DNA from 4 places in the Alteromonas sp. ABE4_545 genome. Region 2 is predicted to be linked to each of the others. Evidence: predicted binding sites of a transcription regulator. Region 2 holds the regulator's gene; each other region holds the start of a gene.
The links. Region 2 encodes sigma-54, which starts transcription at its own class of promoters, with help from an activator protein. Its sites were predicted from a motif close to GTTGGCACGNNNNTNGNNT; they were not measured.
Positions count from the first base shown of each region.

Region 1: flhA (flagellar biosynthesis protein FlhA) is a predicted target of sigma-54. The motif match lies at 2,105-2,123, and genes of this name have one in related genera.
Region 3: xdp1 (exosortase-dependent surface protein XDP1) is a predicted target of sigma-54. The motif match lies at 1,510-1,528, and genes of this name have one in related genera.
Region 4: ACXAH6_RS07440 (formate/nitrite transporter family protein) is a predicted target of sigma-54. The motif match lies at 3,848-3,866, and genes of this name have one in related genera.

Region 1 covers NZ_JBSWYY010000004.1:121,706-126,984, reverse strand. Annotated here, with positions in the region: gene fliQ (flagellar biosynthesis protein FliQ) at 1-134, shown strand, start outside; gene fliR (flagellar biosynthetic protein FliR) at 138-920, shown strand; gene flhB (flagellar biosynthesis protein FlhB) at 938-2,065, shown strand; gene flhA (flagellar biosynthesis protein FlhA) at 2,180-4,282, shown strand; gene flhF (flagellar biosynthesis protein FlhF) at 4,310-5,279, shown strand, end outside.
Region 2 covers NZ_JBSWYY010000006.1:57,947-63,225, forward strand. Annotated here, with positions in the region: gene ACXAH6_RS07860 (DUF2145 domain-containing protein) at 1-263, shown strand, start outside; gene ACXAH6_RS07865 (hypothetical protein) at 358-1,173, shown strand; gene ACXAH6_RS07870 (HPr family phosphocarrier protein) at 1,194-1,466, opposite strand; gene rapZ (RNase adapter RapZ) at 1,466-2,311, opposite strand; gene ptsN (PTS IIA-like nitrogen regulatory protein PtsN) at 2,341-2,787, opposite strand; gene hpf (ribosome hibernation promoting factor) at 2,798-3,085, opposite strand; gene ACXAH6_RS07890 (RNA polymerase factor sigma-54) at 3,115-4,599, opposite strand; gene lptB (LPS export ABC transporter ATP-binding protein) at 4,668-5,279, opposite strand, start outside.
Region 3 covers NZ_JBSWYY010000048.1:8,121-13,399, reverse strand. Annotated here, with positions in the region: gene pssA (CDP-diacylglycerol--serine O-phosphatidyltransferase) at 398-1,231, opposite strand; gene xdp1 (exosortase-dependent surface protein XDP1) at 1,572-2,432, shown strand; gene prsT (XrtA/PEP-CTERM system TPR-repeat protein PrsT) at 2,516-5,279, shown strand, end outside.
Region 4 covers NZ_JBSWYY010000005.1:238,600-243,878, forward strand. Annotated here, with positions in the region: gene ACXAH6_RS07425 (LacI family DNA-binding transcriptional regulator) at 1-429, shown strand, start outside; gene cynS (cyanase) at 507-956, opposite strand; gene ACXAH6_RS07435 (bifunctional protein-serine/threonine kinase/phosphatase) at 975-2,711, opposite strand; gene ACXAH6_RS07440 (formate/nitrite transporter family protein) at 2,761-3,615, opposite strand; gene alr (alanine racemase) at 3,993-5,069, opposite strand; gene ACXAH6_RS07450 (sodium:solute symporter) at 5,192-5,279, shown strand, end outside.

The DNA.
Region 1 (5,279 bases), on a different contig from region 2:
AGCAAACAATGAGTTTCTTACCTCGTCTTATCGTAACGCTTTTGGCGTTGAGTTGGGGCGGGAATTGGCTGGTTCAGAAATTGATGGATTTTACCTACCATATGGTGGAACAAATCCCTCAAGTGGTAGGCTAAGCAATGGCATTCAATGAATCGGTTATAATGCAGTTTATTGCCGATTTAATGCTGCCATTTATGCGGATTAGCGGCATGTTTGCCGCCATGATAGGGTTCAGCGCTCAATCTATTCCGGCTATGGTAAAAGCCTTTCTCGCCGTTTTACTGGCATTTATCATTATGCCATTAGTGCCGCCAGTCCCAATGGACAATCTCGTCAGTGCCGGAGCTGTTGTGGAAATGATTCAACAGATCATCATCGGTGCGGGAATTGGCTTTATCTCAATGATGGTACTGAATTCTTTCATTCTTGCCGGTCAAGTGATTGCAATGCAAACGGGCTTGGGCTTCGCGTCTATTGTCGACCCTATCAATGGTATTAATGTTCCGGCGGTAGGTCAGTTTTATTTGATTTTAGCTACCTTATTGTTTTGGGCGTTAGACGGCCACCTATCAATGATTAAAATGATAGTCATGAGTTTTGAAGCCTTCCCTATTGCAGAAGGCTGGTGGACAGGCGAACAACTCAAACAAATTGCTCATTGGGGAGGCTGGATGTTCGTGTCTGCGTTGACCATTTCTTTGGCTCCTATTGTGTCTTTGCTAATCGTCAATCTGGCTTTTGGTGTCATGACAAAAGCTGCGCCGCAATTGAATATTTTCAGTATTGGTTTTTCTATCGCGCAAATAATGGGCCTCATCATCATTTGGATTTCGCTCGATAATTTTACCGCACATTTTGAAGACCAATGGATGAGAGCGCTACAGTTGATGTGTGAATTACTCTATATCTGCCCGGTGTAGACGAAACAAGGTAAATCATGGCTGAGTCATTTGATAAAACAGAAGAACCCACCTCCAAGAAGCTCGAAGACGCGCGCAAGAAAGGGCAACTAGCGCGTTCCAGAGAGCTATCAACGGTTTTGGTTCTTGTTGTAAGTGCTGTCATGTTTATTTTTATGGGCGGCTTGATCGCTGAAGCTTTATTCAAAGTCACACAGCGGGTGTTCTCTTTATCTCGAGACGAAACCTACGACACCATGCACATGTGGCAAGCGTGGGGGGAAGTTTTTTATCAAATTAGCTTACCGGTGATGTTCTACATGGTTGTTGCCATGATTGCAGGCATTTACGGTTCGATAGCGCTAGGTGGTTACAATTTTACATGGGAATCGGCCAAACCTAAGGGCAATAAAATGAACCCCATTAGCGGGTTCAAACGCATGTTTGGTACCAATGGTTTAGTCGAATTGTTAAAGGCGGTGGCGAAGTTTTTTGTAATTGGTGGTATGGCCCTTATCGCACTGGTTATGTTTAAAGACGAAGCGCTCCATCTAGACATGGAAGTGTACCCCTCCAACTTATTTCACGCGTTAGAGCTCATCCAGTGGGCCTTTTTAATTCTTACGTGTGGCATGATACCTATCGCTCTTTTTGATGTGCCTTATCAGTTGTATAAGCACAACGAAGAAATGAAAATGTCGAAACAAGAAGTGAAAGACGAGCGTAAAAATGCTGAGGGTGACCCTCAAGTAAAAGGGCGTATCCGCCGATTACAATATCAGGCGGCCGCTCGTCGAATGATGAAAGAAGTGCCAAACGCGGATGTAGTGGTGACTAACCCAACGCATTATTCCGTGGCAATTAAGTATGAAGATAATGGCGCACGGGCACCCATTGTCGTTGCAAAAGGCGTGGATGAATTGGCCATGCATATTCGTAAAATTGCTACCGCCCACGAAGTTCCACTCGTCCCTTCTCCCATGTTGGCTCGGGCAATTTATTATTCTACTGAACTCGACCACGAAGTGCCGCAAAAGCTATTTATGGCGGTCGCACAGGTGTTGGCATACGTGTATCAGTTGAAAGCTTATCGCAAAGGCAAAGGAAAGCGTCCGAAGCCCCTGAAAAAAGATCTGCCTATTCCTCCAGAGCTACGACACCCTTAACTGTTTAATTATCAAGCGTATAAATCGTACTTCATTCAAGCTGGCATGGTAGTTGATACCGCTATACACGAGTCGCATTGGGCGTCAAAAATCTGTTAGCGAGTGTCGTTTTCGATGGAATTATCCGGTTATCTTCAGCGTTTTGATAAAAATCAGGTGCAAAAATTCACTTCAGGATTGGGCGCCCCCGTCGTACTTTTGGCTATTATGGGTATGGTTATTTTGCCCATGCCTCCCTTTCTACTCGACGTTTTGTTCAGTTTTAATATTGCGCTGTCGTTGGTCATTATATTGGTGGCTGTATTTACCCAGCGTCCCGTCGATTTTGGTATTTTCCCGCTAGTGCTACTCATTGCTACCGTATTGCGACTTGCGCTGAATGTTGCCTCGACACGTGTAGTGTTGTTGTACGGACATGAGGGGGGAGATTCTGCCGGTAAAGTAATCGAAGCCTTCGGTGAGGTGGTGATTGGCGGTAACTACGCAGTGGGTATCGTGGTATTTGCTATTCTACTCATTATTAACTTTAAAGTGGTAACTGCAGGTGCAGGGCGTATTTCGGAAGTAAGTGCTCGCTTTACTTTGGATGCTATGCCCGGTAAGCAGATGGCCATCGACGCCGATTTAAACGCGGGGTACATTGATCAAGACGAAGCACGCAGACGCCGCGAAGATATTACCGCCGAAGCGGACTTTTATGGGTCGATGGACGGTGCGTCGAAATTCGTAAAAGGAGACGCTGTAGCAGGCCTGTTCATTATGCTAATTAACATAGTGGGAGGTTTGTTTATTGGCATGATTCAACACGGATTGAGTTTTGGTGATGCCATTGAGGTGTATACCATTTTGACGATTGGTGATGGTTTGGTGGCGCAAATTCCATCATTGCTCTTGTCAGTTGCGACTGCAATTATTGTTACTCGTGAAAACGAAACGCAAGAAATGGGCAAAGAGTTACGCAATCAGCTGGGCAACCAACAAGCGCTTTATATCTCTTCAGGTGTGTTGTTTGTGATGGGGATAGTGCCTGGTATGCCACATATTGCCTTTCTTGGTTTTGCGGCCTTATCAGGTGGTGTTGCATATTATCAAACGTGGGCAGCGAAGCGAAAAGCAGAAGAGGCAGCCAAGCCACAACCAATAAAACCGCAAGAAAATACCGCGCCAACCGAAGTCAAAGAGCTTGGGTGGGATGACGTTCAACACGTTGACACCATTGGCTTAGAAGTCGGTTACCGATTAATTCCTCTGGTTGATAAGTCGCAAGGCGGTGAGCTACTTACGCGAATCAAAGGTGTACGTAAGAAATTATCGCAAGAATTGGGCTTTCTTATTCCGCCGGTTCACATTCGTGACAACCTCGATCTCGACCCAAATACGTACACCATATCTATGTTGGGTGTGAGTATTGGAGAGTCACTGGTTCAACACGACGAAGAAATGGCGATTAACCCCGGTCAGGTGTTTGGTAAGCTCGACGGTAAAGTGACAAAAGACCCTGCTTTTGGCCTTGATGCTGTTTGGATTAAGCCAAAACAACGAGAACATGCACAAACACTTGGCTATACCGTAGTTGACTCTTCCACGGTAGTGGCTACTCACTTATCTCAATTGTTGACCAATAATGCCTATCAGCTTCTGGGTTACGAAGAAGTTCAACAGTTGTTAGACATGCTGGCCAAATCCAATCCTAAACTGGTTGAAGGCTTAGTACCAGACATCTTGCAATTGAGCACGGTAGTAAAAGTTTTACAAACATTGCTTTATGAAGGGGTGCCAATTAGAGATATGCGCACCATAGTGCAAACGCTTTGCGAATACGGTCCACGTAGCCAAGACCCAGATGTATTGGTGTCTGCAGTACGCATTGCACTTAAGCGTTTAATCGTTCAAGAGATAAATAATGGCGGAAAAGAGCTACCTGTCATCACTTTGGCGCCAGAGTTGGAACAAATGCTGCATCAGTCTCTTCAAGCGGGTGGAGATGATGGCGCTGGGATTGAGCCTGGACTGGCTGAAAGGCTACAGCGCTCACTCCAAGAAGCGAGTCAGCAACAAGAATTGGCAGGAGAGCCTGCCGTATTGTTGACGTCTGGTATGTTGCGACCTGTATTGTCACGGTTCTTGAAGAACGCAGTGATGGGATTGCACGTTCTGTCTTATCAGGAAATACCAGACGACAAGCAAATCCGAATTGTCAGCTCAGTGGGTCAATAACCTGACGTCAGGTGTTAAGAGGTCATTATGAAAATTAGACGTTTTTTTGGTAAAGATATGCGCGAAGCGCTCAAGCTAGTAAAGGATGAACTAGGTAGCGACGCTGTTATCATGTCTAATCGCAAAGTTGCAGACGGGATTGAACTCGTCGCAGCCTACGATAAAGACCCTGAGCCCAAAATTACTGCGCCAAGCGCCAATAAACCGACCATGGGCAATAATCGTACAGCAGGTGGTGAGAAACCCTTGCCCACATTAAGTGAGATTATCGGTGAAGATGGCCCAGATAGCTTGCGTGCGTTGTTGGAAAAGCAAAAACAGGCAGAAGCCGCGCCCAAGCAACATGTACCTGATGAAGAAGAATTGAGCTGGCTGCAACAAGACAATCAAACTCAAGCTACTATGCGTCCTGACCCACGCCCCCAGCAGCAGAGTGTTGAACAGCCTGTACAAGCCTCAAATGCAATGCCATCTGACTTAAATGATATTCGCGATGAAATAGCCTCATTGCGCAACGTTTTGCAATTTCAAATGGCTGATTTGATGGACTCAAAACAACGCCAGCAGCGTCCAATGTTGCGTTATTTAGTTCAGCGCTTAACCGATATGGGCCTGAGTACGAGTTTAGCGGAGCAAATGGTGGCTTACACGCCCGCTGAATTAAGCGAACGCGACGCTTGGGTTTATTTATTAAAACTTTTGGCTAATCGTATTCAGGTTAATAACAATGATATCTTGAGTCATCAGGGCGTTGTTGCGCTTGTTGGTCCTACAGGCACGGGTAAAACCACCACAGTGGCGAAGTTGGCTGCTCGGTATGCTCAAAAGTACGGTGTTGAATCGGTTGCGATGATTACGATTGACACCTATCGTATTGCTGCATATGAACAATTGGCCACGTACGGCAAAATTATTGGCTGTCCTGTAAGAAAAGCGCAAACAGCAGAGGAATTATCAGAACAACTGTTTCAGTTACGTCATAAACGACTTATACTTA
Region 2 (5,279 bases):
CAATTTACGACACAACCGATCAAGCGAGGTTAAAACAAAATACAAAAGCGTACTTTGACGCTCAACCTGTTCATATGAGCCGGTTTAAACTTTCTCTTGGCAGTATGTTTTCCAGTGGTGTGAGTTTGAATGACCATCCTGGCAAAGTGAAAACCGCCACGTTCACCACGATTGCCGAATATTTACATGAGTACCAACTGACCCAAGAAGTCGTCACCATCGATTCCACCCTAATTACACCTTTGTTCGAAAAAGCGAGTTAGGAGACAGGGCGTGAATACATCAAAACCTACTAAGGAATAAGACTGATAGCCCTGTTATCAAGCGCAGGGCTTGAATCAACTCAAGGAGAATGTCGTGAAATCAACATCGTTATTAAAACATTTGCCCGTGTCTCTCAGTTTGATCGTGGCCAGCTTTATTTACTTTAGCCTTCATACTCAGCAAAACCTTGTGGCGCAGTTGGGGCGCCCCAGTTCAACGCATGCCATCGGCGATTTCCTACTTCCCTTTGTCGCCGTGTTTTGGGGCGCGGTTACCGCCATAGTGAGCTTTGTGGTGTGTAAGTTTATGCGCGTAAAAAAATGGGACTGGCAAGTACCAAAAGGTGTGTTCATTACCATGACTATTGCCGCTATTTTCAGTGCAAGTGGTATCGCGACCTTACTAGGTGTGAACTCTTACGCTGATATTGAAGCGGCTCAGGAGCCACGTGTATTAGTACGCAATAATGTTGAAGCGTACCCAATACGCATGATGGACGGTGATACAGAAAACCTCTATCAATGGTCACGGTTAGATAGCGACGACACTCCACAATATTTTAGTTGGCAAGGTAAGGACTGGTCAGTCGCGGATTCTGAATCTTGTGTATTGCGCTTGAGTCAGAACAATGAGGTAAAGTATCAATTCGAGAATCTGTGTGAGTATTCCTATTTAACATCGGTGCAAGTGATGCCGATGACTGTTAGCGAAGATGTGCCGTATTTGGTGCTACTTGCTAAACTGCGAGCAACCTCTCAACGTTCTCTGTTGATTATTCTCGATAGTGACTTGAATGAACGCTGGGTAGAAGTGGTCGAACGTTGTCGCTTGGGGATTAACCTGAGTGCTCAAGAAGACGGTCTGGCGGTTAATAGCTCGTGTTCAGGCAATTACATTAAATTGGAGTAAATAGGGTGGGGCTGAGTGTTTTACTCAGCCTCATTAAACCGACCGGCAATGAGCGCTTCCACAGCGTCGAGCGCAGCTTCAGCATCGGGGCCTTCACTGACTAAGAGTATTTGCTCGCCTTGATGGCTCTCCATCATCATTAACCCTAATACACTATTGGCGTTGGCTTGTTTATCGCCTTTGTGAAGCATAATTTGAGCATCGAATTGGTTGGCCAATTGCACCAGTTGAGTCGCTGCTCGTGCATGTAATCCTAGCTTGTTGACGATAGTGACGGTTTTTTCAATACGCATTATTGATTCAACTCTCGGTGGCGAATTTGAACATCTGGATGTATGTCGCTGAAGTTTTTCGCTAGGCTTTGGGCAACAAAAACCGAGCGGTGCTGGCCTCCTGTGCACCCAATAGCGATAGTGACATAACTGCGGTTATTGCGTTCTAAATGCGGTAACCACGTGGTTAATAAATTCTGAATTTGCCAAATAAACTTTGTCACTATGGGTTGCGACCCAAGAAATACCTCAACAGGAGCATCCAGACCAGTAAGGTGTTTTAGGTCGGGCTCCCAATGAGGGTTGGGTAGAAATCGCGCATCGAAAACATAGTCTGCGTCTTTGGGAATGCCATGTTTGAAACCAAAGGATTCAAATACCAACACTAAGCGAGAGCTTTTCTTTCCTAAAATACGCTCACGAATGAGTTCGGCGAGTTGATGAATTGACAGTTTATCTGTGTCTAAATACAAATCTGCGCGCTCGGCTATCGGCGCTAACAAGGCTTTTTCTGCTTGTATGGCCTCTGACAGCGACTTATTGAGCTTGGCTAAAGGGTGCAAACGGCGAGTTTCGCTGAAGCGCTTCACCAGAATGTCATCACTGGCGTCGATATACACGATTGTCATTGACCAAGACGCTGGCAGGTAATCGAGTATTTCTACCAGTTCGTTCGGGTCTTTAGGCAGATTGCGAACGTCTATACTCACGGCCACTTGGTCGTATTCGTCAACCACTGTGTGTGTGAGGGTGGGCAAAAGATTAACGGGAATATTGTCGACGCAATAGTAGCCTAAGTCTTCGAGGGCGCGTAATGCGACCGATTTTCCTGAACCTGAGCGGCCACTAATAATGATGAGTTTCAATGCGCTTCTCCCTAAATCGCTTTACGCTACTATTCGCCTAGTGCGGTAAGAATATCATCGCCGTTAGTGGCGTTTCTAATGGCTTTTACGGTGTCTTTATCGCTCAGTTTACCGGCAATTGTGGCCAAGGTTTGTAAGTGGCCTTCGGTTTGTTCTTCAGGAACCAGTAAACTAAAAAAGATATCGACGGGTTTATTATCGATAGCATCGAACTGGATGGGAGGTTCGCTGGTGACAATAATGGCAATGACTCTGTCCAAGCCAGGAAGCCGACCATGAGGGAGCGCAATACCATTACCAATACCTGTACTACCCATTTTTTCACGTGCTAATAAGGCCGTGAGTACGTCTACTTTGTCGACATTTGGGGTCGTTTTTTCGGCGATATCGCTAATGATTTCGAGAATTCTTTTTTTACTATTGCACTGAACCGCACACTCGGTGCGGTTCAGGCTAACAATGGCTTTAATATCCATGCTGTCTTAATTAGTGTTTTTTAAGCTTTTCTTTATGCTTGATCACTTGACGGTCGAGTTTATCGACCATGCTATCGATCGCAGCATACATATCGGTGTTTTCAGATGAAGCAAATACTTCTGCTCCACTCAAATGCATCGTGGCTTCGGCTTTTTGGTTGAGTTTCTCAACATTTAATATCACGTGCACGTTAGAAATATGATCAAAATGACGCTCAAGTTTGCTGAACTTGGTATCGACATAAGTACGCAAAGAATCTGTGATCTCAATATGATGACCAGTAAGGTTTATTTGCATAGTCGTCTTCCTTTTGGTTTGCAGCTTAATTAAATTAAGCTCTTGCGTTGGTTAGACGGTGGAATCGATAACGATTCCCGGTATTTTGCTATTGTCCGCCGGGCTACTTTAATGCCTTGGTCGGCCAACAATTGAGCAATCTTGCTGTCGCTGAGCGGTTTAGCTGGCTTTTCAGCCGCCACCAATTTTTTGATCAATGCACGAATAGCCGTTGAAGAGCATTCACCACCCGATTCAGTGGCAACATGGCTAGAGAAGAAGTATTTCAGTTCAAAAATACCTCTAGGTGTGTGCATGTACTTCTGCGTGGTAACACGCGATATCGTAGATTCGTGCATGTCCACCATTTCAGCTACGTCGTTCAGTACCATAGGCTTCATCATTTCTGGCCCATGTTCAAAGAAACCTAACTGTTGTTGTACGATACAGTTCGCTACTTTTAACAATGTCTCGTTGCGCGACTCCAAACTTTTTATAAACCATTTGGCTTCTTGCATATGAGAACGAATGAATTGGGAATCACTGCTGCTTTTCGAGTTTCGACTCATGGCTGCGTATTGCTGATTCACATTCAGTTTTGGCAGGCTGTCGGGGTTTAATTCAACACTCCAACGGCCGTTCTTTTTCGCTACCGATACGTCAGGAATCACGTATTCGGGTTCTTTTGTCACTAACGCACTGCCCGGGCGAGGGTTTAAGCTCTGGAGCAGTCGCATAGCTTCGCGTAACTCGTCTTCTTTCAGACGCGTTTTACGCATTAAGGTTCGATAATCTTTGCTGCCAAGTAAGTCAGTGTACTCTTGAATCAGCATTTTGGCTTCGGCAAGCCAAGGCGTGTCGGGCGAGAATTGCTTCAATTGCACCATCAAGCACTCTTGAGGTGAGCGCGAGCCAGAACCGATTGGGTCAAACATCTGAATGCGTTTAAGCACGCATTCCACTTCATCAAGCTCGACAGGCTCTTCTAGGTCTTCGTCTTCATTTATGCTGTTGAGAATATCTTCGATAGGCGAAGTGAGATAACCAGATTCGTCAATGGAATCAATGATGGCAATGGCAATAGCGCGGTCGAGGTCGCTGAATGGCGTGAGACGCATTTGCCACAATAAGTGCGCTTGAATATCGTCTGTTGTTTCGCCTTGATAAACGTGTTCATCGTCACTGCTTGAAGACGACGATGCGGGCGCTGATGAGGCCGAATAGTATTCATCCCATGTACTGTCGATAGGCAGTTCGTCGGGCAGTTCGTTTTTTTCTAGCGCATCACCACTTTCAATACTGTCTGAAGAAGACACCGTCGTCGACTCACCCTCAGTAAGCTTGTCTAAGTTACTTTTCTCTAGGTTGTCGAAATCGCTACCCTCTTCAACTTCAAGTAATGGGTTAGCGTCCAGCGCTTCCTGAATTTCCTGCTGGAGGTCTAGAGTGGAAAGCTGCAACAGCTTGATCGCCTGCTGGAGCTGCGGCGTCATCGTTAACTGTTGGCTGAATTTGAGTTGTAAAGATGGCTTCATCTACTTCTTATCTTAATACGCTTTAACCTGTAGTAGCTGGTTAGACAAATATTCCTTTGATACCCTAACTATAGCCTGAATTGCTCACCTAGGTATACATCCTTCACTTTTTGATTACTCAAAACGTCTTCGGCAGTACCCTGTGCAATTAACTCTCCGTGGCTCACGATGTAAGCTTTTTCGCATACATCCAGCGTCTCTCTAACGTTATGATCGGTAATCAAAATTCCGATGTCTCGATCACGCAAGTGTTGGATTATCTTCTTTATATCATTAACCGATATAGGATCAACACCAGCAAATGGTTCGTCCAACAAAATAAATTTGGGATCGGCGGCAAGTGCCCGTGCTATTTCTACTCGGCGGCGTTCGCCCCCTGATAAACTCATCCCTGTACTATTACGTATATGGTTGATGTTAAATTCATCAAGTAGTGAATCAGCTTCGCTTTCACGCTGGGCTTTTGTCAGCGCTTTGCGTGTTTGTAAAATCGCCATGATGTTTTCATACACGGTGAGTTTACGAAATATAGACGCTTCCTGAGGTAAATAGCCAATACCTTGTCGAGCGCGCTCATGCATCGGTTGATGCGTGAGTGAATGCTGGTCGATGGTAATGTTCCCTTTGTCTAAAGGAACAAGACCGACAATCATATAAAAGGTGGTGGTTTTACCCGCACC
Region 3 (5,279 bases), on a different contig from region 2:
ATGAATTGTCGTTGTGACACTCTTTAACGAGTGCCCACACAGATTGTCTTGTTATCAATTTTTAAAGAACAGTGCGAAAATCTCATTTCGCTGCTTCGCGAACTCTTTTTTAAGTTAGCCCCGAAGCGGGATGCGCATTCTACGCTCCTGGCTCTCAGTGTCAACACTTTTTTTGAAAATTAATTTTCGAAGCGTTTCGCTGAAACCCGCTTCAGACAAGGCCTGAAACCCTTCGTCGTTTCGGGCTGCTTGGCCTTCCCCGTCGAAGTGGAGGCGTATTATAGGGAAGTCTTTCTGATGGTCAATAGCTTTTTTGAAGAAAAAACAAAAAACGCGACCAAGTGGTCGCGTTTTAAACAAGATGAATAATATTTCGTCAAATTATGAAATATCTTCCCTATTCTGACTTCGTTTTATCGCTTTCTTCGCTCTCACTAGACTTAGATTTAGCGTCAGCATCACACTCTTGCTTAGATAAAAAGTCTGCGTCTTCTTCGTGATCACCAACAACGTCGTGTAATGTCACTTTATCAACTGTTCTGAATGTATTGATCGGCCCTGCCATCGCATAAAGAGCAAATACGAGGAAAAGTACTAACGCTGGCTCGGTCGCAACCACAACAAAAATGGCCATTACGATTAACAGTGCAACAAACGGCACCTTACCGCCCCAGTTAACTTCTTTAAACGAGTTATATTTAAAGTTACTCACCATCAGTAACCCTGAAAGGCCAGTAACCAGAGCCACAATAAACCCATAGTCATTACCGTTAGCGTTGTAATCAACACCAACCCAAACCATTCCGCTAACCACTGCCGCAGCAGCCGGGCTTGCCAAGCCTTGAAAGAAGCGCTTGTCAGCAATTCCCACTTGGGTATTAAATCGAGCTAATCGCAATGCCGCCCCAGCTACATAAATAAACGCAGCTAACCAGCCTAACTTACCCATTTCACTCAAGCCCCAGTTATATGCAACCAGCGCCGGCGCCACACCAAATGAAACCATGTCAGCCATAGAGTCATATTCTGCGCCAAAATCACTTTGAGTATTTGTCATGCGTGCCACTCGTCCATCGAGCCCGTCGAAAATCATGGCAACAAAGATAGCAACTGCCGCTGCTTCAAAATGACCATTCATTGACGAAACTACTGCAAAAAAGCCAGAGAAAAGCCCAGCAGTAGTCAGCAAGTTGGGTAATAAATAAATACCCTTTCTTTTTTGTTCTGACATTAGGTCGTCGATTCCTTATCGGTTACGATAATTAATATAGTGCCCGTTTATTATTTCATATTATCTACAGGCTACACCAGAAGCTCACCTTAAAAATTACGAAACACAACACGATAACTAGTTATATAAACACATACCTTTAGGTGTGATAATATAGGATATATTAACGCGTGTAAGCACTTTGATAACAACAAAAACAAACGTCAGCTTTCTTTACATTTTGATGAAATCTAAATTACTTCAAATTGTAAGTCACTGCACAGCAAAGTGTTTTAAGAGTTGGCACGCATAGTGCTTAACACCATGTTGAATTAGTAGTAGTTGTTGAAGGACTGTATAAATGAAAGTTAACGTAGGTATGTTGGCGCTCATTAGCTTTATTGCTATAAGTGCGCTCAATAGTGCTCACGCGACGAGTTACAGCCATAAGTGTGGTAGCGGTGGTTCAAATTATGACACCGAGACCTGCGATACGTTTAGTGCTGAGTACACATACGATCTATCAGAAGACGGTGTGGACTACGGCTTCGGTGATGCAAATAGCTTTGTGAATATCGATGGCATCACTGTTCAAATTACTACCTGGTCGGATACAGGAGATAACGATACGCTTGAAATGCAGGGCGCGCTATCTCAATACGGTGATGGTTACGGTTTATCGAACAATCACAGTTACGATAATCACGCTATTGATAACTACCTAGCATGTAGCAGATACAACTGTACAGAAGATTACGATTACGTGTTGTTGTCGTTTTCAGAAGCAGTGTCTTTAACCGGTGCTACATTTAGTTGGTTAGGCGATGAAAACGACACCCAAGTGTCTGTAGTCGGTATTACTGATTTTAATAATATCCCATCTACACTCACGTGGGCTTCAGTGTCTTCAATGGTAGATGACAGCTATAAAGGTTCATTCGACGTAGAAGAGTGTGATGATGTGTATACCTCCACGTTCACTGACTTGTCAGAGCCTGCGCAATACTGGTTAGTTGGCGCTTATAATACAGTATTTGGCGAAGTTGCTGGTGCGTCTAAATACAATGACGCATTCAAGATTGCGACAATTGGTTTTGATTCTGTCGACGGAACCACTCCACCGGCAAGTGGAGACAATCCAACGCCTGTTAACGAACCTGGTTCATTAGCCATTTTATTGGTAGGAAGTTTGGTCGCTTTACGTAGAAAGAAACAAGATTAAATTCTATAGTAAACCTGTTAATATGAAAAAGGTGGCTTATGCCACCTTTTTTACATAATGGACTTTTGTTTTCAGGTAGTAAAATGGTGAAACTCCGACAGTTAATTTTTAGTGGATTCATTTCGGTGAGTTTACTGTCTACGCCCTCTTATGCTGATTCCAGTGAAGATTTTGAGCGAGCGCTCCAAGCCTATAATGAAAAGAACTACAACGAGTCTTTCATTCACCTTAAAAATAGCCTGAAGCAAGACCCAGACAACTTGGCATCAAAGATATTAATGGGGAAGCTGCTCCTCATTAACGGGTACTTGATTGCTGCAGAGCTAGAATTTCTAGAAGCCCTTGATCAAGGTGCCGATATAGAATTAATTGCAGAGCCATTGGGGAATACTTGGCTATTTCTCAATAAATACCACGACATTATTGAGTTTGACGAAAGTGAGCGGTTATCTGGCGATTCAAAAATAAAATGGCTACAAATTAGAGCCAGTGCCTGTGTTAGATCGAATGACTATCAATGCGCAAAGCAAGCCTACCAAGATTCGTTAAAAATAAATCCTAATCACGTTCGCTCTATTGATGGTTTAACCTCTATCGCTTTATTCGAAAACAAACGCGATGAGGCAGCCAACTATATTAAGCAATCTGAGAGCATTAACCCCAACAACCCGTTAATGCTTAGGCAAAAGGGGCAACTTGCCCGTGTAAATGGTGAAATAGAACGTGCAGAGCAATTCTATAACCAATCAATTACACTAAACCCATCGGACCCTCAAACATTACGCCGCCTATTAGATCTGTATGTAGAAACCAATGATTTCGAGAAGGCTCAATCTCTTATTGATAAGATTATTGAGCAAACACCCAATGACCCGCTGGTCATTCTTCTCAACAACTGGCTAGACAGTCGCAATTATCAAAGCCGTATCGACAATGAACAGCTTAATAAACTCGATGAGATTATTTCAGCGATCACGCCAGAAGATATAGCTGCGCAACCTGTCTTACAATACATCAAAGGCTTGTCTGAATTCTTCAAGGGTAACATGGAACAGGCCACATTGTCTCTTGCGCAATATGTGGCTAAGCGCCCGAATGATATGCAAGCCGTGATGTTATTGGCACGTGCGTATATGAGCAGCCAAAAAGCCAAACAAGCTTTGGCTTTGTTAGAAGACCATCAAGAGCAGTTACTTGAGAATATCAACTCTGCCCTTATGCTAGGCGAGTTATTTCTCAAAGACGGAAAGACATTTAAGGCAGAATCGCTCGCATTTCGCTTAAACCGCCTCTATCCCAACAATAGCCGATTGAGTCTATTTAATGTCAAACTCTTGTCCGCCCGAGGAAAGTTAGAAGAAGCCAATCAGATACTCGATGCCAGTTACGATGCAAACCAAATGGTTCCAGAGTTTTTATTAACTTACACCTTGGTCAAGCTCAACGCACAGCAATTCAGTACCGCATTAGACAGCGCGACCAAGTTATTAGCGCTGTATCCAGAAGAGCCTGAGTTTATTAATTTAAAGGCAGGTATCTTGATAAAAATGCGGCGTTATGACGAAGCACGAGAGGCGGTAGACGCTGCGTTAGCAATTAACCCCGACTTGTTCGCAGCCAAATTCAATCTGGCAATGATTGAAACGCGCACAGGAAACTACACCCGTTCAAACAATATACTCAACCGGTTGTTGGAGATAGCCGACAAGCATCAAGACTCAATGCTACTGAAAGCAGACAACTTGACCGCTCTCGGTGAAGATGAAGAAGCACTCGACATCTACAACACCATTCTCACGCTAGATCCACAGAACCAACGAGCTCGCCAACGTATGTTGCAGCGGGCACTAGCTAATAACGATTTGGAAACAGCCATATACCACCTTAATCGTTTGCTAAGAGATGACTTCGACAACCCTAACTATTTAATGACCAAAGTCGACATTTATATTACTCAAGGGAAACTGTCGGAAGCCCAAGAGGTTGTTGATATTATTCAACACGTGGTAGCAGAATCTCCGGTTGGTTTATTGCGCTTGAGTCAAATAGAAGCCCGATTGAATAAACCCAATGCTGCGCTTGCTACGTTAGATAAAGCACTGGCGCTAGCACCTAACAACGTACAATTAAAGCTTGAAAAGGCCAAGATGCTGCTCGAAAACGACCAGCCAGTTCCGGCCAAAACCCTATTAAATTCCATTGCTGAAGGGCAAGAACAAAATGCAAACTACTGGTTTGTTAGAGGGTTACTGGCTGATGCAGAAGGTCAATTCGACCAAGCCGTTGCTCACTTTGATCAATCGGTTGCATTAGATAACCGCTTTAATCGAGCACTGATTTTGTTACAAGACCATGCGATTAACGGCTACGGAGAAGCTACATTTGAAAGTAGAGCGTTGAGCATCATTGAAAAGAACGAGTCGCCACTCACGGCAAAACGCTTGTTAGCGCTGTTCTATTATGTGAAGCAAGATAACCAAAAAGCCCGCGCACTCTATGATGAGTTACTCCTCGACCCGACAGTACAAGACAAAGCCGAGATATACGAAAAACTCGCCCTTTTGTACATGGAGGTAGATTTAGATAAAAGTCTGGCGTACGTACAAGAAGCTTTCAAACTAGCGGGCAATAGCACGTCGGTACTGGATACCTACGGCTGGGTTTTAACCGAAAAAGGCGATTATCAAGCAGGCTTGGCTATGTTGCGACGCGCTAATGCCACTGACGCTGACAATCCTACCGTGCTTTATCATATAGGCTACACATTGGTGAAGTTGGATCGCAAGGATGAAGCCAAGAAAACCCTCACTACCGCAGTAAATATGCAACGACCTTTTTACTATCGAG
Region 4 (5,279 bases), on a different contig from region 2:
TATCGCGAAGCCCTGCTAGAACACGATCTCTCGCTCGACACCGAGTTAGAAATAGACGGAAAATACGACTTTGAATCAGGCGTAAAAGGTCTCAAGGCGTTGTTGTCGCTAGACGCACCGCCCACGGCTATTTTCGCCTGTAACGACGAAATCGCGTCGGGGGCATTATTTGCTGCCCGGTTAAACGGTAAAGACGTGCCTCGTGACATTGCCATCGCCGGTTTTGAGAACAGCCCTTTTTCACGCCAAACTTGGCCTAAACTGACAACCGCGGCCCAGCCAACGGATCAAATTGCGCGTCGGGCCACCGATACTTTGATCACCATGATCCAATCAGGAAGAAACGAGAAATATGCCCAAGAGGGCGTGCAACACGTGCACTTTCATCCTGAGCTTGTCATCCGCGAATCGACCTACCTCCCCGACTAACGTCGTGTTGAGGCAATAATACGATAAACAGGGCCGCGTTTTATGCTGTTGCGCATACCGTGGCCCAATCGCCCGCACTAATAGGTTTTATACGGTAAGAACTTACCAGACAATACAATATTGACTCGATCCCCTTTAGGGTCAGCTTCGCGCTGAATATCCATCGAGAAATCAATCGCACTCATGATGCCGTCACCAAATTCTTCATGAATTAACTCTTTTATTGTCGTGCCATACACATTGACTACTTCATACCAACGATAAATCAGAGGATCAGTGGGCACAGCCGTTGGAAGTGAGCCTTTATAAGGCACTATTTGTAACCAAGCCACAGCTTCATCCGGCAGCGAAAACAGCTCTCCGACTTTTTCTGCTTGTGCCTTATCAAATGTCATCTGCCCTAAGCAGGCGGCAGTAACCCATTCTTTTGAATGGCCAATGACCTCAGCAACCTGCGCCCACGTAATGCCTTTTTGCACTTTGGCCGCGACAATCATTTCGGTGACTTGCTCTCTACTTGAAATCATAATTTCTCCATGAGGATATTAAGGTTTAAAGGCCAATAAAAATAAAATAACCAATGCAAGTAACGCACTAATGCCTTGCCAAAAACGCACTGGATGCCGCTCAACTAACGGCGCTTTAGTTTGTTTTAAATAAGTTTTATTGGGTTGATGTAAATCGAAAATGAACTCAGAGATGGCTTCGTAACGTTTGTGAGGACTAATTTTTACTGCACGCTCAACCGCCATATCAATCCACACAGGGATTATCGACTCTTCACCGCTGAGCGGTTGATACTTAAGCTTGCGCTGCTGCGACAACGTACGCTGCTGAGACACCGCGTTGCCATAAGGGAATCGCCCGCTTAACAAGTAATAGGCCAACACCCCCAATGAAAACTGATCTGATGCGCTGGTCCCAATTTCACCAACAAAATATTCAGGTGCGGTATATAGGGCGGTACCAAGAATGGCTTCTTGTTGCATTGCGGGTGAGTATTCGATCAGCCCTGCGACTCGGGTTGAGCCAAAATCAATGATTTTCACCGACCCTTGTTGGTCAATCATGATGTTCTCTGGTCGCAAATCTTGATGCACCATTTCGAGTCTATGAAACGCACGTAACCCCGCTGCAACTTGCGTAATAATATCTCTGACTTGCGCAATTGAAGGTTTAGGGTTGTCCACCAGCCACTGACTTAACGACTGGCCTTGTAAGTACTCACACACAGTATAGACACTGGTTTTGTTTGCACTACCGTGAAACGCTTTTAGCACATAAGGGCTATTAATACGCCTGGCAATCCATTCTTCTAGCAAAAATCGCTCTAAGTAATCATTGTCATGACGCAAATCGATGGAGGGAATTTTTAACGCCGCAAATTGCTCAGACAAGCGGTGCTTGGCAAGGTACACATGGCTGCGTGAACTGGCGTAAATTTGTCGTTCAATCACATAATCGTCGATGGTATCTCGAACTTGTAACACCGGTGGCAGAGTTAAATTGGCGAGTTCTTTTTCAACCGGACTGTGAAGCTGCTCTTCAATGGCATTAACACGCACGATTTGGGCCGACAAATTGTCATCACTGCCGTTTTGCCACGCTTGGCGGATCAGCGCTTTTGCCATCGCCGGTAAATCTTGGCTTTGAAGCAATTGTTCCGCTGTTGTCTTCCCATCAATGTGTTCATAGACCCCATCGGTTGCCAGCAAAAACATGTCATTAGCTTGAACCTGCAGCCGTTGGTAATCGACATCAACTACTTCATTCACCCCCAAAGCGCGACTCAGCACACTTTCATGCTGGCTAACCCATACTCGATGATCGGCGGTGAGTGCTTCTAATCCTTGGGGTTTAACTCGATAAATACGCGTATCGCCAACTGAAAACAAATGCGCGGTGCGACCTTTTATAATTAGTGCCGCGAACGTACACACATACCCCTTCTCTCGTTCAAAGCGATATTCGCTCTGACGAGATTGGGCAAATAACCAGGCGTTGATTGCGCGAATGACTTGTTTTCCTGCGGTTTCCACCGTGAGTGCATCGCTTGTGCAATAGTAGTCATTCAGAAAAGTGTTAACTGCGCTGACGCTGGCCATTTGGCTGACCTGACTGGTACTGATACCGTCGGCCATAGCCAGGGAGATACCCTTACTATGCCGTTCCTGCCCTTTGGCAAGGTTAACTGCACAATGGTCCTGATTCTCTGCTTTGCGCCCTTTATCAGAGGCTTGTCCCACATCCACAGAGAGGGCAGTAGCAAGGGTAGTTGTCATAAAGCACACCTCAGCTTGGTTGGGGGCACTGAGGTGGTGTCCTTAAAACTTACAGTGCGCCGGGCACAGGCTGCGCGTCAGTCGGCGCGGCAACCGGTTGAGGACGCTTAGGCGCTGTGCGCACGTGAGTGCTGTACAAGGTCAACCCTGTGAACGCTAAACCACCTACCAAGTTACCCAGTGCGGTTGGGATCTCATTCCAGATGAAGTAATCCATAATAGAGAAATCGCCACCCATAATCAGACCAAATGGGAACAAGAACATGTTCACCACTGAGTGCTCAAAGCCCATGAAGAAGAACAGCATGATAGGCATCCACATCGCCAGTACTTTACCGCTAACAGTGGTTGAAATCATTGCGCCAACTACACCTAGTGAAACCATCCAGTTACACAACATACCGCGGATAAAAATAGTAAACCAACCAGCACTCCCGTATTCGGCATAACCCAAGGTACGAGACTCACCAATTGCCGCCACTTTCGTTGCAATGGCACCACCATCGGTATTGAAGCCGTAGGTAAAAACAAAGGCCATCATAAAGGCCACCGTGAGTGCACCGGCAAAGTTGCCGATAAACACCAGCCCCCAATTTCGCAATATCGATTTAATTGTGACACCGGGCCGACGGTCGAGCCAAGCTAGCGGTGCCAATACAAACACACCAGTTAATAGGTCAAAGCCCATAAGATAAAGCATGCAGAAGCCCACTGGGAACAGCACTGCGCCCAACAGGAAAATACCTGTTTTTGTTGCAATTGTTACAGCAAATACAGCTGCCAACGCCAAAATTGCGCCAGCCATATATGCACGGATAACTGTGTCACGTGTTGACATGAACACTTTTGATTCACCAGCGTCTACCATTTTGGTGGCAAACTCTGAAGGGAGTAAGTACGCCATCTTGTGTTTCCTTTAAGTAATAGTCATGAGCTAACGCCAAAACTTCTCTGGGTATGCCAACCAGCGATTAACATGCATACCCACAAAAGTTCCGAACACCACCTGTGGTCAATGACAATATTCAGGCAAAAAAAAACGCCCCCAGCTTTCTTATTTCAGAAAACTGATAGGACGTCTTTGTCGTGTTGCTTAAATTGTCAGGACCAATATGATCCAGATGATGAACTAAAGCTTACAATGTACGTGCCAAAAAAATTAAATACAAAAATATCAACAAGTTAACTCAATCTGGCGCTAACTAATAAAACAAAACCTAAATAAAAAAGATCAATGCAGTGCAGTTGAGCACTCTAATTGTGCATACAAAATAGGCACTTTTACACGCGTATTTGTCGTGGTACTCGCACAGATACACGCGTCATGAGTTCATAGGATATCGTTTGCGCACAGGCCGCCACTTCATCAATGCTGATGGTGTTTCCCCACAACTCAACCGTATCTCCCACTTTCACATTGGGTAGGTGTGTGACATCTATGGTGATCATATCCATAGACACACGCCCCACTAGTTCAGCTCTACAGCCATTTACCGCGACTGGCGTACCATTACGACAATGGCGCGGGTAGCCGTCGGCGTAGCCTATGCCCACAACCGCAATGCGACTATCTTGTTCTGCTTGCCACTTAAAGCCGTAGCCGACATGTTCGCCTTTCGCTATGGTTTTCACTGAAATTACAGCTGCCTGTAAGGTCATGACCGGACGAAGCGTTGGCAATGAGGCCTTGTTTAAACCAAAGGGAGAGGCGCCATACAAGGCAACGCCCAATCGATTCCAATTTCCACGGGCTTTTTCCCAACCGATTGCGGCTGGAGAGTTGGCAATACTCACCGGGAGTTGTGTGGCCTTGGCTACCGGAAGAAATCGTTCAAGTTGCACACTTGTCACATCACTGTCGAGTTCATCGGCGCAGGCCATGTGTGTCATTAGATGGGTTTCGTCGCTCAGTAACTCACGATGTTGCTCAACTAGCGCTGGAATGTCATCGTAATCAAAACCTAGTCGATGCATACCGCTGTCTACTTTTAACCAAATCGCTGGCCGCTGTGACGCAGGCAAAGCCTGAAGCCAGCTTAAATGGTCGCGGTCGTGCACCACCAAAATAAAACCGTTTTCAGCAGCAAGCACACACTCATCAGACTCATGAGGCCCTTCAAGAATAACGATAGGCGACGTGATGCCTGCCTCTCGTAACGCAACGGCCTCTTCAATTATCGCCACAGCAAACCTGGGGCAAACGTCTTTTAACGCTCGCGCCACTTCCACCGCACCGTGTCCGTAGGCATCTGCTTTAATAACCGCTAAGTGCTGGCTGTGTGGGGCCAAAGTCTGTAATTGGGTAAAATTGTGCACGAGTGCACTGGCATCGATAAAAGCTGTGGTTTTTCTACTCACCCAAACGCTCGCTGATTAATCGTGAAAAGATATGTTAACTCGCTGATACCAAATTAGTATTCGCGATTTACACTGGTTACAGAATTTTCTATTCTTAATTTTTGAGTTTCACCAGAGTCGCTATGTTAAGCCACTACTCACTGCCCGACCTAGTCGTCTTTATCGCCTATGGCTTTTTATTGGTCGTAAGTGGCTGGTATTTCAATCGAC